Regions from separate parts of the Thermosynechococcus vestitus BP-1 genome, predicted to be linked through region 1. Evidence: predicted binding sites of a transcription regulator. Region 1 holds the regulator's gene; the other holds the start of a gene.
What was found. Region 1 encodes HrcA, which represses chaperone genes, less so after heat shock. Its sites were predicted from a motif close to TTAGCACTCNNANNNTNNGAGTGCTAA; they were not measured.
Positions count from the first base shown of each region.

Region 2: the regulator HrcA is predicted to act here: its motif matches at 6,361-6,387, upstream of groES (co-chaperone GroES).

Region 1 covers NC_004113.1:781,920-789,559, forward strand. The annotation lists gene TLL_RS03845 (hypothetical protein) at 1-282, shown strand, start outside; gene TLL_RS03850 (IMS domain-containing protein) at 419-2,512, shown strand; gene TLL_RS03855 (carbohydrate ABC transporter permease) at 2,505-3,383, opposite strand; gene carA (glutamine-hydrolyzing carbamoyl-phosphate synthase small subunit) at 3,380-4,528, opposite strand; gene hrcA (heat-inducible transcriptional repressor HrcA) at 5,225-6,283, opposite strand; gene TLL_RS03870 (recombinase family protein) at 6,400-7,640, opposite strand, start outside.
Region 2 covers NC_004113.1:167,351-174,990, reverse strand. The annotation lists gene TLL_RS00965 (GH116 family glycosyl hydrolase) at 1-467, opposite strand, end outside; gene TLL_RS00960 (Fur family transcriptional regulator) at 506-898, opposite strand; gene TLL_RS00955 (class I SAM-dependent methyltransferase) at 960-1,550, opposite strand; gene TLL_RS00950 (bifunctional folylpolyglutamate synthase/dihydrofolate synthase) at 1,802-3,076, opposite strand; gene TLL_RS00945 (MORN repeat-containing protein) at 3,086-3,721, opposite strand; gene TLL_RS00940 (ammonium transporter) at 3,980-5,503, shown strand; gene TLL_RS00935 (carbohydrate ABC transporter permease) at 5,424-6,299, shown strand; gene groES (co-chaperone GroES) at 6,487-6,798, shown strand; gene groL (chaperonin GroEL) at 6,867-7,640, shown strand, end outside.

The DNA.
Region 1 (7,640 bases):
ACACCCGGGGGTACCACCCTCAAGGCCAACTGCTACCTGATTACTGGTAAAGCAGAGAATAAATCCGGCAAAACGGTAGTAGATGCCGATGTCTTTGGCCGCATCTACGATGCCAATGGTAATCCAGTGTTGCAAAACCGCACTCGGGTCGGTGCAATTGATGTCATTCCACCCGGCATTAGCGAGTTTGAAATTCGCATTAGTGTACCCTACAACCAACCAGAGCCTTTGCACTTAGAACAATTTAAGGCCTCTGGCTTTACAGCAAAAGTACGCGGTTAAGCCACCCCGTCTCTCCTCAGAGTTGCACTGAGGGACAGAAATTGTGATACCCTAAAACGCTTGATACTCCCTTTTGGGGGGAACACTATTCCCTGTTATTTCTAAACGTTGAGTCACTGCTGGCAAAGGCTCTCTGTTGCTATTGGCTGCACGTGAGTGTGCTGTCATCGTTGATAGACGGGTTCATCCTATAAAGGTTTGGGTTCAGGTGCGCATTCCCCTCGATTATTACCAAGTGTTGGGTGTGCCTATTCAGGCAACGCCGGAGCAAATTGAGCAGGCCTTTCGGGACCGGCTGTTGCAGCTCCCTACCCATCAGCACTCCCCCACCACAGTTGCCACCCGTCGCGAACTCATTGAGCAGGCCTATGCAGTTTTGCGAGAACCGGAGCAGCGCGATGCCTACGATCGCCACTGCCGTACCGTTGATCCCGATGATTTGATTGCCCAGTTGGATCCCGATGCCACCACTCCCCACATTGAAATTAGTGATGAGCAATTGTCGGGGGCACTCCTACTGCTGTATGAACTAGGAAATTATGCCCAAGTTGTCAACCTGGGAGACGCCTTTCTTAAAAAGGATGTTTTTGAGCGCAATCGCCCCTACACTTCCCCTGCCGCCGTTGCCGACATTACCCTCACTGTGGCTTTGGCCTATCTGGAATTGGGACGGGAGGAATGGCAGCGGCAGTCCTATGAATCAGCCGCCTCTCAGCTAGAAGCCGGTCTCCAGGTACTTCAGCGGGTAAATTTGTTTCCCGAGCTCCAGGAGCAGTTTCAGACGGAACTGAATCGGCTGCGTCCCTACCGCATTCTGGAATTACTGGCACTGCCTTTGTCCGATAGTGCGAATCGGCAGCGGGGTATTTTATTGCTGCGGCAAATGCTGAGTGAGCGCGGGGGCATTGAGGGGCGCGGTGACGATCGCTCAGGACTAACAGTTGAGGATTTTCTGAAATTTATTTTGCAACTGCGCAGCCATCTTACCGTGGCAGAACAACAGGAACTCTTTGAACGGGAATCGCGGCGTCCCTCAGCGGTGGCCACCTACCTTGCGGTACATGCCTTGGTAGCACGGGGAGTGCATGAACTGCAGCCGAGCTATATTTGTCGGGCCAAGGATTTATTGCAGCAGCTGCTCCCCCATCAAGACGTCTATCTTGAACTTGCCAGTTGCTTGCTGCTTTTGGGACAGCCCACCGAGGCCTTGGCAGCTCTTGACCACAGCCAAGATCAACCGACTCTGGACTTTATCCGCCGTCATGCCGGTGAGGCTGGCGATCGACTGCCGGGGCTTTATTACTACACCACACAATGGCTCACGGAGGAAATTTATCCTGCATTTCGGGACTTGGGGGAAACACCCGTGGCCTTGGAGGCTTACTTTGCTGATGCCAATGTCCAAACCTATCTAGAGGCTCTCAGTGAGGACTCCATTGCCCCTGAACCCCCTGCGACCACTGCCTCTGCGCTCCCTGAAGTGATCAGACCAACGGTGGCCGTGCCCCCTCCCCTCTCCTTCACAGCGGAAACGTTACCGTTGCAGGATCAGAGTCGGCTGGGTCAGGGCCTTTCGGCATCGGCTTTTACCCCTTCTGCAACTGCAACGGGGACATCGATGCCCCAACCATCGCCTCGCAAACGGCGCAGCCCTCGAAACCGTTGCGCCCAAAAACGTCAGACTTGGTTTTGGATGGGTGCAGGAGTGGTTCTTGTGGGTTTAGGGGCGTTGGCAAAAGTCTATTGGCCCGCCAAAACCGCTGAAGCCCCCCCGCCGCCGGTGACACCGGCACCAACTCCTGTGGCAACGCCGACCCCAACGCCACAACCGACGACCTTAGCCATCACTTTAACACCAGAGATGGCGCGCGATCGCCTCCACACTTGGCAGCAAATTAAAGCCCAAGCCCTTGGGCGACCATTTGAGGTGGACAAACTAACAACGATTTTGGCGGAGCCAGAACTCAGCCGCTGGCGATCGCGGGCACAGGGCTTAAAGTCCGAGGGCAGCTATTGGGTTTATACCCTAAAGAACTTAGAAGTGAAGGAAGTCCGCCTCCAAAGGAGCGATCGTGTGGAGGTGTTGGCAGAAGTCAACGAGGATGCCCGTTTCTATGAACAGGGAACCCTGCGCACTGATATTTCCTATAGCGATCCCTACCGGGTCATTTATACCTTTATCCGTCGCGGCAATCAATGGTTGATTCAAGGCATGCAGGTGGTTAGTTAAGGGGCATTTCCACCTGGCGACCAAGCTTGAGATTTAAGAGGGACAAAGACAGGATAAACAGGAATAAAATCAGCCCCATCGTACAGGCGTAGTTCACCTCTAAGCGCTGAAAGGCATTCTCGTAGATGTAATAAACAATGGTTTTGGAGCTATTGAGGGGACCCCCCTGGGTCATGACATAGACTTCTTCAAAGACCTTGGTGGCAGAAATTGCTGAGATAATACTCACCAACAGAATATAGGGGCGCATCAGTGGCAGCGTAATATCCCAATGCTGTTGCCAGCCGTCACTGCCATCGATCGCCGCCGCTTCGTACAGTTCACCGCTAATCCCCTGAAGTCCCGCTAGATAGATCACCATGTAGTAGCCCAAGCCTTTCCAGACGGTAACAGCCATGACACTAAAGAGAGCGAGGCGCGGACTCGTCAGCCAAGGAATGGGGGTATCCCGCAGATGCAGACCCTGTACCAGTTGATTTAAGAGGCCATTGGGGGCATAGAGCCAGCGCCAGGCAATCCCCGCCACCACCATTGAGATAATTACGGGGCTGTAGTAGGCCGCACGAAACCAGTGGATGCCCCGCAGGGGTTGATTGACGAGAATTGCCAGCAGTAGGGGAGCGATCGCCAGAATTGGCACCACCACCACTAGATAGAGAAAAGTATTGCCCAAGGTTTTCCAGAAGACGCCATCGCGCCACAACTGCGCAAAATTGGCCCCTCCTACCCACACGGGGGGGCTCAGGAGATCGGTTTCATAGCGGGTGAAACTGAGGAAAAAAGCCTGTAGGGCTGGCCAAAAGACCGTCAGTGTGAGCAACCCCAAGGCAGGGGCAAGAAAGAGATAGGGGGTGAGCGATCGCCCTTTCATTGGCGGCGGGGATGTTGTTGACGATAGGCACGCATTTGCGCTACAAACTCGCCAAAGAGATAATCGGCATCATGGGGGCCAGGGCTGGCCTCCGGGTGGTACTGCACCGAGAAAATTGGCAATGTTTGGTGCTTCAAACCCGCAACGGTTTTGTCATTGAGGTTAAAGTGAGTAATCTCTACGGGAGTTTGGGCAAGGGATTCTGCGGTGATAGCAAAGCCGTGGTTTTGGCTGGTAATTTCCACTTCCTGTGTCAGGCCAGCGGGCTGGTTCAACCCCCGGTGACCAAACTTCAGCTTGAAGGTTTCTGCTCCCAAGGAGAGTCCCAACAACTGATGCCCTAAACAAATGCCAAACATGGGCCGCTGCGCCCCTAGTAATTTGCGCGTGGTTTCAATGCCTTCCTGAACTGCCGCCGGGTCGCCCGGGCCATTGGAAAGGAAAATGCCATCGGGGTCATAGCTGAGAATCGTTTCCGCTGGCGTATCCGCCGGCACAACAATCACACGGCAGCCATAGCTGGCCAAGCGACGGAGAATGTTGCGCTTCACGCCAAAATCAATGGCCACAACCGTCAAGGGTGGCTCTTCGGTAGCGGTTTGCGGACGAAATTCCCAGGCGGCGGGCGTTGGCTCTGTCCATTCATAGGGGGTGCGGGTGGTCACCACTTTCGCTAGGTTTTGTCCCTGCATACTGGGGGCGGCAAGGACTTTTTGCAGCAGTTCAACGGGGTCAAGGATTTCTGTGGAAATGCCGCCATTCATGGCACCGACGGTGCGAATTTTGCGGGTGAGGGCGCGGGTGTCAATCCCATAAATCGCAGGAATTCGATGGGCTTTGAGGTAATCAGGTAACGATTGTTGCGATCGCCAGTTACTGGGAATATCACAGATATTGCGAGCAACAGCACCGCGCACTTGGGGGCGATCGGATTCATCGTCTTCGGGGGTGGTTCCCGTATTGCCCAACTCAGGGTAGGTGAATGTCACAATTTGACCATAATAACTAGGGTCGGTAAGCACCTCTTGATAACCCGTCATGCCGGTATTAAAGACCACCTCCCCAATGGCTGTCCCCGGTGCCCCAAAGGAAAAACCGCGAAAGACTGAACCATCGGCGAGAACCAGCAAGGCGGGTGTCGGCATTTCAATCGCTCCAAGTGTTTTGGCAATACTCCCACTAGTCTATTGTGTATGATAGAGCCACAAGTAGATTGCGTTGGTTACGTGGCAATCACTTCACAGTTTTAGTAGCATGCTCTCTCTCCTCACTCTAGGGAGTAGGGACCTCTGGTGCCTAGAGATTAAGCTTTGGAGCTTCCCCAATAGATAGCTATAGGGCAGTAAAAATTACAAGCAATGGACCTAAGGCCCTAAGGACCCGAAGCAAGGAGCCGATGAACGCACAACGAGAGACCCGGCAAAAAGTGGTAACTCTGAAAAATCTCCTTGTCATCAGATGCCGTTGGCACAAATTCCAGTGCTCATACCCCAAGCTTGCATCCACTGGTATTTTCAGGCAGACTGGCCCTCACTGAAGGCATCCTCTGCCCTGATATCGTGTGGACTTTGTTGCTTTTTGGCACAATAAGCGATTGACGATTCTAGGGGGCGACATGGGCCACTACGCCGCAAAGATTGATCAGCGGTAGCATGCACAGAAGCCAACTACATCCAAGCGACTTAAGGAGGATAGAAAGCTGCGAGGGCTGGGAAGTATTGCGAGTCAGTACCTGGAAATGGCGTACGACAACCCGGACAGCTCTGCCATACTATCAAACTTGCCAAAATATTTTCTTCTTGAAAAAGAAAAGCTTATTGTGACCGCAGCCGTAGGTTTTGTTACCTGCGGCAACTCACCTGCTCTGTCAAATAGTCTGCCGCTGTGGCCACTAGGGGAATAATCCGTGCATAGGGCATCCGCGTCGGCCCTAGAATGCCAATACTGCCTACGGGAGAGTCCCCATAGCAGTAGCAGGAATAGACCAAGGTACAGCATTGCATCGGTGCTAGGGTATTTTCACTGCCAATGCGGATTTGCACTTGGGAGGGGGCTTGGCTATCGGTAGTGATCAAGGGAGCTAGTTGATCCTGTTGGTCTTCGAGAAGATGCAGCAGCATTTGTACCTGCTCCACTTGGGAAAATTCTGGCTGCTGGAGGAGATCCGCAAGGCCACTGATGACAAAGGCGGTGCCCTGGTGGCTGTAGCGATCCCTCAACTGCCGCAGTAGGGCCTGAAGCTGCTGGCTGTAGGTTTGAAACTCCAAATCCAGTTTTTGCCAGTCAATGGCACTGAGTTCCACCAGCGATCGCCCCTGCAACTGATGATTGAGAAAGTTGGTCAGTACCTGTAGGGTACGCTCCCGTAGCTCAGGGTCTTCTTCCCCCTGCTCCAATTGAATGAGCGCTGATTGGGTTTCGTAGGTATCGAGAACCAGAATGACCATCACCTGCTGCGAATCCAAAGCGACCAGTTGAATCACCCGAATTTGTCGCTCCAAAGCATTAGGCAGCGTAATGAGCGTAATGTAGCCACTGAGATCCGAAAGTAACTGCGCTGCTTGCCGCAAGATCACCTCAAGACGTTGTTGTCTCCAAATAAATCGCTCACTCAAGAGACTCTCAGCTTTGCGAGCTATATCGGGAATAGGCTGGATCAGTTCATCCACATAAACGCGATAGCCAGAATCGGAGGGCACTCGCCCTGCGGAGGTGTGGGGCTGGTAAAGCAGGCCGCTTTTCTCGAGGAGCAGCATCGTATTGCGCACGGTGGCTGGGCTGACGTTGAGGTTGTATTCGGTGGCGATCGCCTTTGAGGCGACGGGTTCCGCCGTAGCAATGTAATGGTTAATCGTAGCGCCCAGAATTTGCTTTTGGCGATCGCTGAGTTCAATCGTCATAAGTCCTTATACCTGCGATTTCTTATGGCTGTTTTTTATTTATCTATACCTATAACCTAATCTATAAGCCACCCTGCCCATTTCAGCTCTTCAGCCCAACGGGGCACTGGAAATGGTTAAGGGGCACTGCCAATAGCAGATTCCCAAATAAATTGTAAATGGACAGACCAAGGCTGTGGGGGGCGGCTGGTGACCTGTATGGCCTGTAAAAACTCCCGTAGATAAAAGCGTTGCTCTGCGGCTGAGAGTTGGTACCAAAATTGAGGCTGACTGAGGGTAACCGCGAGTTGCAAGAGGTTGCTAGGGGGCAGTTGTGCCTGCTGTGCCTCAATTCGTGCCCGCTCCCCAGCCAGTTTATAGCGGCGCAGTTGAGCTGTTTCCGCATCCAAGAGACCTTGGCCTTCTAGTGCAGTCAGTTGTTGCAGTTGCTTGTCAATAGCTGCAATTTCGGCGGTGAGGGTTGACGACGGTAGGCAAAGTTGAGCGATCGCCGGCGGCAGGCGTTCGCCAATTTGATCAATGACAGCAGCTAGGGCAGCGTTGTAGGGAATGCTGCGACACTTTGGGGAAAGGGGACAGTGGAGGGGACGCAAATAGGCATATTGGCTGGGTTGGCGATAGGGCTGCACCTGAGTCCGACCAAAGCGTTGCTGACATTGGCGACAAATCACCAATCCCGCCAGAGGATGGGGAGCACTGGCACTACGACGGGGCAGAGAGCGTTGGCGCCGCAACAGCCGATCCACCTGAGCCGCTTCATCGGGCGTAATCAGGGGGGCATGGGTTTGGGGAATTACCGTTTTTCCTTGGTAGTAAAGATGGCCGCGATAGACGGGGTGGGTCAGCCAGCGCCGACCTGTGGCTACGCTAATCCGCTTGTGGTGAGTGTGGGCAATAAAGCGCACCGCTGCACTGAGGGAGCCATAGAGGAGAAAATGCTCAACAAAATCCTTGACGACAACGGCTGCCGCTCGATCAATCACATAGTGCTCTTTGCCTCGGCGATAGCCATAGGGGGCACGACCCGGCGGCGGACGGTGCTTGAGACGATGACGAGCGTGGTTGTGGCAGAGGGTTTGCCGGTGGAGTTGCTGCTTCACCTGATCCCAGAGGGACAAGAGTTGATCACCAGCGGGGGGGCGATCGCTAACGTAGCCTTCAGCGAGGGCAATCACAGTCATCCCTGCTGTCTCTAGTTGCCGCAGGCGATCGCTCACTTCCATCACCGTTTGGCCAAGGGCACTTAATTGCTGCAAGAGCCAATACCCAGGCACTAGCCGCTGCAACCAGTACCGCAACTGTGGGCGGGAGGCCTCCACATCCAGTACCCAGTGGTCAATCTCCTGTCCCCACACTT
Region 2 (7,640 bases), 610 kb from region 1:
GTCCACAGAAACACCGCCACCGGGTAACTGGTTTCTTGGTAGTTGTGGGGTAGAATCGGTGAAAACTGTTCACAGGTGATTTGGGCCCTAAAGACCCCCTCATAGACAAACCAACTCCGCGGGTACCGCACCGCATAGGTGCCTTTGCCAGCGGGGTACCACTGCCAACTGCTGAGGCGGCCATCCTTGGGGGCACTGCCTAGGGCATAGGCCTGTGTTTGCTCTCCCTGCTCAAAAAGACTAAATTGACAGGCGGGCAGGGTGCCAAAGATGTGCTCTCCGCCATCAACGTGCCAAAGGTTAAAGTCCCCCGCAGAAGAACGGCCAATACAGCCAGCGCCAAAGCCACCAAGGGGCATTCCATACCAAGGGCCATCGTCTAAATTGCTGGCATAGCGAACGCGATAAGGAGTCTCCCAACCTTGGCCGATCGCCCGAGTCCAAGCACAGTTGGCAAATTCAATCACACCATTTTCCGAAGACGCCCCTGATCCAGAATACCGCTTTAGCGCTGCGCCATCACTTGGCACTTTGCACAGAGGCCAAAAAACTCCAGGGTGTGGTAAAAAACCTTGAAGTGATAGCACTCTTGTAGCTCCGTTTCAAGTGGCTGCACAGGACACTGCTCAATTTCAATGGATGTGCCGCAGTGTAAACAGGTGAGGTAGTGCTGATCCTGCTGCACCAAGCTATAGACCAATTCGCCACTGGGTAGGGGACGGGCCTGCACCTGACCATGAATGCGGAGATGATCTAGGGTGCGATACACCGTTGCAAGACCTAGGGGTGTCTGTCGTTGCCGCAGTTCTAAAAAAAGCTCTTGCGCCGAGAGCGATCGGCCGCTGGCTCTAAGGGCATCGAGAATAATGGCTTGGCTACGGGTGCGTCGCGGCGGCATAGCAATAGAACAACATTACCTTGATTTTACCTTTCCCTTACGGCTGCAATTAGATAAGAGATCAGACCTTGCGGCCAATCAGCTGAATCACCCAGCCGCGTCCGCGATGGCCTTGACCCTCATGGATGTCCCGCTGGATTTCAACGGCGTGGAGCCACTCTAGACCCGTTAGTTCTCGCTTCATTTCCTCTAAGTCGTGCAGTAGTTCCAGTGTGGGCGGGCCCCCTGTGCCCATTCCCAGTTGTTTCTTGCTGTAGGTCTCACTGAGATAGAGGCCTTGGGGCTTAAGGGCTTTGACAATGCGCTGGTTGACTAGGGTACGCAGCTCTGGCGGCAGATGGCAAAAAATAGCAACAATTCCATCCCACGTGTTTTCACCGAGGTCAAAATCCCGCAGATCGCAGTGATAGGTGGTGATTGAGACTCCCCTTTCTTGAGCAAGGCGCTGTGCTTTTGCCAGTCCCACTTGGGAGGCATCCACAGCCGTGACGGCGTATCCCTGTTGAGCAAGATAAACGGCATTACGCCCTTCCCCTTCGGCGAGGGAGAGAATTTGCCCTTGGGCCACAAAGTCATGGGCATGGGCTTTGAGGAAGTCGTTTGGCTCCCTGCCGTAGAAATAGGTGTCTCCTTGAAAGCGAGTGTCCCACATCAATATCGGCTCTTTTCGACGGCAACCACTAGAGTTTCAAAGCGTTCTTCAGGCACAGGTCAGCCCTCTTCTTCAAGCACAGCAATAGACCCTCCAATGGCTTCTTTCTTCTTTTTTAATAATATTTAGTCAGCGATTTTCCTTTTGTCTTGCCTTGACTGATACAGCCCCGCAAGCTTGGCCATTCAATTACTCAATACCATCTTTGCCGGCAAAGAGGATGAGTTGTCTCTCTGAGTACCTCCAGTTTTCTATCGTTGAGTTACCTGAGAGTCTTTGCTTGCGATCGCCCCCAAAACACGAGCAATTAAGTAAAGGGAGCCACAGACCACGCAGCGATCGCCCGCCCTGTCGAGGGCTTTAGCCACATCGTTAAAAAGACGGCATTCCCCTAGCCTAGGACAACAGGTGTAGGCAAGGTCCTTCAAGTGCTCTAGGTTAGCGCTAGCGTGATCCGGGACGGGCACCAGCCACAGGCGATCGCCGGCTCGCAGGAGATGGTTGAGAATCCCCTCGTGATCCTTATTGGCTAGGATCCCCACGACCCAAGTCACCTCTGTCCAGCCCAATTGATCCACATATTGCCGTAGGTAAGCAGCTGCGGGAGCATTGTGGGCACCATCAATGAGCAGTTGTCGACCTTGCCAGTGTAACCATTGCAGTCGTCCCGGCCAGCGGGTTTGTGCCATGCCCTGTTGAATCGCTGTTAGGGAAATTTGCCAACCTTGAGCTTGCAGGCATTGCAGTGTGGCGATCGCGATCGCTGAATTGACCAACTGCATCTCTCCCGCCAAAGGCAAGGGGTACTCGATGCCACCCCAAGTTGCCCAACCAGCACGCTCAACACACCTTTGGGCCGGTTCTGGCCAGACGGCCGGGCAGGCCAAAGCGGCTAAACGCTCGGCAATCACTGTCTTTGCCTCTGGAGGAACCGGACCAATAACAGCAGGTACACCCTGCTTGAGAATTCCAGCCTTTTCGCCCGCAATTGCCCCCAGGCTATTGCCCAACCGCTGCCAATGATCCCAACCAATGGAGGTAATCACACTCACCAAAGGGGGCTGACACACATTCGTCGCATCCAAGCGTCCCCCCAAGCCCACCTCCATCACCGCCACATCTACCCCCTGCTGGGCAAAATACAGCCATGCCGCCGCCGTGATCACTTCAAACTGACTGGGGGGATAAGCCACCTGTGGCAGGACTGCTTCAATTTGTTGAATGAGGGTCAAAAAGACCTCAGGGGCAATGGGTTCACCATCCACACAAATGCGCTCACACCAGCTCAACAGATGGGGCGAGGTATAGCGACCCGTGCGATAGCCCGCTGCCCGCAAAACACTATCCAAATAGGCACACACGGAGCCTTTGCCATTTGTCCCCGCAACGTGGATCAAGGGCACCTGGAACTGCGGAGACCCCAAGGCACTCAGAAGTGCCTGGATAGGTTCAAGGCCCAGGCGCACCCCAAAGCGGGCGTAGGGCCTCAGTGCTGCCGTCAGTGGATCAGCCACAGCTAGCCCCATTGAAAGGGATTAGCGGGGCTCGCGACGACCATTGTGCCATGTGGCAATAATGCGGGAGCCATCTGGCAGAGTAAGCACCCCCTCTCCTTCAAATAAGCCATTGCGAAACTGCCCCGTATAGCTCGTGCCATTCCCAAAGGAGAGTGTTCCAGTTCCATGATACTTGCCCGCTAGAAACTGTCCCTCGTAGCGAGTACCGTCGGGAAAGGTGAGTACCCCCTCCCCATGGTACTGACCATTGAGAAACGTTCCCTCGTAGCGCTGGCCATTGGCCAGTTGCAAAATACCCTTGCCACTAAAAATACCATCGGCAAAGCCACCTTCATAGCGCCCGCCATCGGCATAGGTGAGCACCCCCTGACCGTGGTAGCGGCCATTGCGAAATTCCCCTTCGTAGCGGTTGCCATTGGCCATTGTGAGGATGCCTTGGCCATCAAAGCGACCGTTTAGCAATTCCCCTTTGTAGGTGCTGCCATCGGGGAGGGTGAGGGTGACGTCCCCCGTGACCCGCTTCCCTTCATAGACGGCAATTTGAGCAGTTGCAGGAGCCAACTGTAGGGTTACACACCCTAAACCCATCAGGCAAGAACTGAGCACCCAGCGGTGGACAACAGCGGAATTTGGGTAGTGCGGATGAGTTATCACTGGACACTCCACAGGGGTGGACAATTGCAACTTATCTAACTGGCACCACTTGGTCCCTATGCAGAATTGAGGCAGAGAGCCAAGTTTTTGTATCGTGGAATACATATACCCCAGGGTGAATTCAGAGATGATCAGTGCATCTATGTCAAACTTTGATTTGTGTCAAACTTTGCAACTCAACCCTAGGATTTTTCTAGGGATTTTAGCGGGGGTTGATAAGTTCCAAGGGTTTTCTTTGTAGATTGGACATCTGCACCTATGAAACTGCGTTCTATCTTGCGCCGGGGGTTCCGTCTTCAGCATCCTCTGACTCAGATTCTCTATCTGCCCACTCGCCGCACGCTACTGACGTTTGCAGTGATGATTGGTGTGCTCAGTGCAACAGCCGCATTGGGGCAGGATACTGCCGCCTCAGCAGCGGTTCCGGAAAAGGTGCAGGTGGCGCTCAACACGCTCTGGGTGATTTTGGCCGGCGTCTTGGTATTTTTCATGAATGCTGGCTTTGGTATGTTGGAAACCGGCTTTTGCCGTGCTAAGAATGCGGTGAACCTGCTCTCAAAGAACTTGATTGTCTTTGCCCTTGCGAGTATTTCCTATTGGGCAATTGGTTTTGCCCTAATGTTTGGGGATGGCAATGGGGTGTTGGGCAGCAGTGGGTTCTTTTTGCTGGGTGCTGATAATAGTCCGGCCACTGGCGAAGCTTATCGGGGGGTCTATAGTTCCCTCAGTTGGGCAGCGGTGCCCCTCTCGGCTAAGTTTTTCTTTCAACTTGTGTTTGCGGGAACGGCAGCCACAATTGTTTCTGGGGCAGTGGCGGAGCGGATTAAGTTCTATGCCTTTTTTATCTTCAGCTTGCTGCTGGTGGGGATTTCCTATCCAATTACGGGCCACTGGATCTGGGGCGGCGGTTGGCTGCAACAGCTAGGCATGTGGGATTTTGCTGGTTCTACGGTGGTGCACTCTGTAGGCGGATGGGCAGCATTGATGGGGGCAGCTCTCCTAGGGCCGCGTTTGGGGCGCTTTCTGCCGGATGGGTCGGTGGCGGCCATCCCCGGCCATAATTTTGCGATCGCCACCTTGGGGTGTTTGATCCTGTGGCTTGGTTGGTTTGGTTTTAATCCAGGGTCAACGATGGCGGCAGATCCGGGGGCGATCGCCCACATTGCTGTCACCACGAATATGGCGGCGGCCTTTGGGGGGGTCACTGCAACGGTGGTTTCCACACTCTACTTTGGCAAGCCTGACCTTTCGATGATCATTAACGGAATTCTGGCGGGATTAGTGGCCATCACCGCCTCCTGTGCTTTTGTTACCATTGAGAGTGCGGCGTTAATCGGCGCTATTGCGGGGACCATCATTGTCTTTTCAGTAGTGACAATTGATCGTCTGAAAATTGACGATCCAGTGGGAGCCATTTCCGTACACTTGGTCAATGGCGTCTGGGGTACCTTAGCCGTAGGTCTCTTTGCCGATGGACCGGGGCGCTTTTACGAAGCTGGGGCAGGGCCCCTCAAGGGATTGCTCTGGAGTGGTGACTTTACCCAGTTCGGGTACCAATTGGTGGGGGTGCTGGCGGTGGGCGGGTTTACCGTTGCCTTTAGTACAGCGGTGTGGCTACTCCTGAATGCGACCATTGGCATCCGCGTTTCTCCAGAAGAGGAAATCGAGGGGTTGGACATTGGCGAGCATGGCATGGAGGCCTATGCGGGCTTTCTTTTGCGCGAAGAAGTCAAAGGGTTTGTGGATTTGCTCAAACGGATGTCTGGCAGTGGTCGCTCCTAGGGTAGGCTTAACGCTCCTATTGATATTGGGAGCATTGTTGGTTCTCAGTCCCTTGCTAGTGGTGCTTTCTACCTCCGGCTGGCCACCCGGAACCCTACCCACTCAATTATGGCCGCCCCAAGGCTGGACCTGGCAGAGCTATCACGCAGCATGGCAGCAGGGACACTTTATCTTAGCCTTTGCCAACTCAACGTTTGTGGCCTTGGCGGTGACGGGGCTCCAGTTGGTAACTTCAGCCCTAGCAGGTTACGCCCTTGCGCGACTTTCCTTTCCGGGACAACAGACAATTCTGCTGCTGATGCTAGCAACCCTAGTGATCCCATTTCAGCTTTTGGTGATCCCAATTTTTCTCATCCTGAAGGCGGCTCATCTGATCAACACCTATGGCGCATTGATCTTGCCAACGGCGGCCAATGGCTTTGGTGTCTTTTTGATGCGGCAGTTTTTTCTCACATTGCCCGTTGCCCTTGAGGAGGCAGCCCTCTTGGATGGGGCAAATCGCTGGCAGGTCCTCTGGCATATTCTCTTGCCCCTGAGCCGACCCGCCTTGGTAACGCTCTTTATCTTTACCTTCATTGGCGAGTGGAATGATCTGTTTAAGCCCTTGGTCTTTACCACCAAGCCAGAACTGATCACCGTGCAGCTTTCCTTGGCCAATTTTCAGGAGCAGTTCACCAATGATTGGCCGTTGATGATGGCCGCGGCGGTGATTGCCACTGTACCGGTGATGATTTTGTTTATTTTGGGTCAGCGGCAACTGATTCGCGGTATTGCCACTACGGGGCTAAAGAACTAAAGTACCGTTCGGAAAACCGTACTGCAACAGGAGTTGCGATCGCCAACCGTCTCTCGCTACATTAGCACTCGAAGGGTGAGAGTGCTAAGCCATTACCAAGGATGCTCTCACTCCCCCGAGACTGCGCGATGAGCCGTGCAGTGAGTGCTATCCATCCATACTCTTACAATTGGGAGAACAGTACGCTATGGCAGCCGTATCTCTAAGCGTTTCAACTGTGAAGCCTTTGGGCGATCGCATTTTTGTCAAAGTCGCCGAAAGCGAAGAACGGACCGCAGGGGGAATTCTCCTGCCCGACAATGCCCGTGAAAAACCCCAAGTGGGTGAAGTGACCGCCGTAGGTCCCGGCAAACTCACTGAAGACGGCAAGCGTCAGCCTATGGATGTGAAAGTGGGTGACAAAGTGCTGTACTCCAAATATGCCGGTACCGAAGTGAAACTGGCGGGCGAAGACTACGTTCTCCTCTCGGAAAAAGACATCTTGGCCATTGTGGGCTAGGTCGCTGACTTCCTTTGATCTTGGTGCGATTTTTCATGACTGTTGAAGGATTGAGGTAGGAAACACATATGGCGAAACGCATTATCTACAACGAAAATGCTCGTCGTGCCCTTGAAAAAGGGATGGACATCTTGGCCGAATCTGTGGCTGTGACCCTTGGTCCGAAAGGTCGGAACGTGGTTCTGGAGAAAAAATTTGGGGCGCCGCAAATTGTCAATGATGGCGTCACCATTGCTAAAGAAATTGAACTCGAAGATCACATTGAAAACACCGGCGTGGCTCTAATTCGCCAAGCTGCCTCCAAGACCAATGATGCTGCCGGTGACGGTACCACGACGGCGACGGTTCTTGCCCATGCCATGGTGAAAGAGGGGCTGCGCAACGTTGCTGCTGGTGCTAACCCCATTGCCCTGAAACGTGGCATTGACAAAGCCACCCAATTCCTTGTTGAAAAAATTGCTGAACATGCCCGTCCAGTGGAGGACTCCAAAGCCATTGCCCAAGTGGCGGCGATCTCTGCCGGGAACGATGAAGAAGTGGGTCGGATGATTGCCGACGCTATGGACAAAGTGGGCAAAGAGGGCGTGATCTCCCTCGAAGAGGGCAAATCCATGACCACGGAACTGGAGGTCACCGAGGGGATGCGCTTTGACAAGGGCTACATTTCCCCCTACTTTGCCACTGACACCGAGCGCATGGAAGCTGTGCTCGATGAGCCCTTCGTGCTGGTCACCGACAAGAAAATTACCTTGGTGCAAGATCTGGTGCCGATCCTCGAACAGGTGGCTCGCGCCGGTAAGCCCTTGGTCATCATTGCCGAAGACATTGAGAAAGAGGCCTTG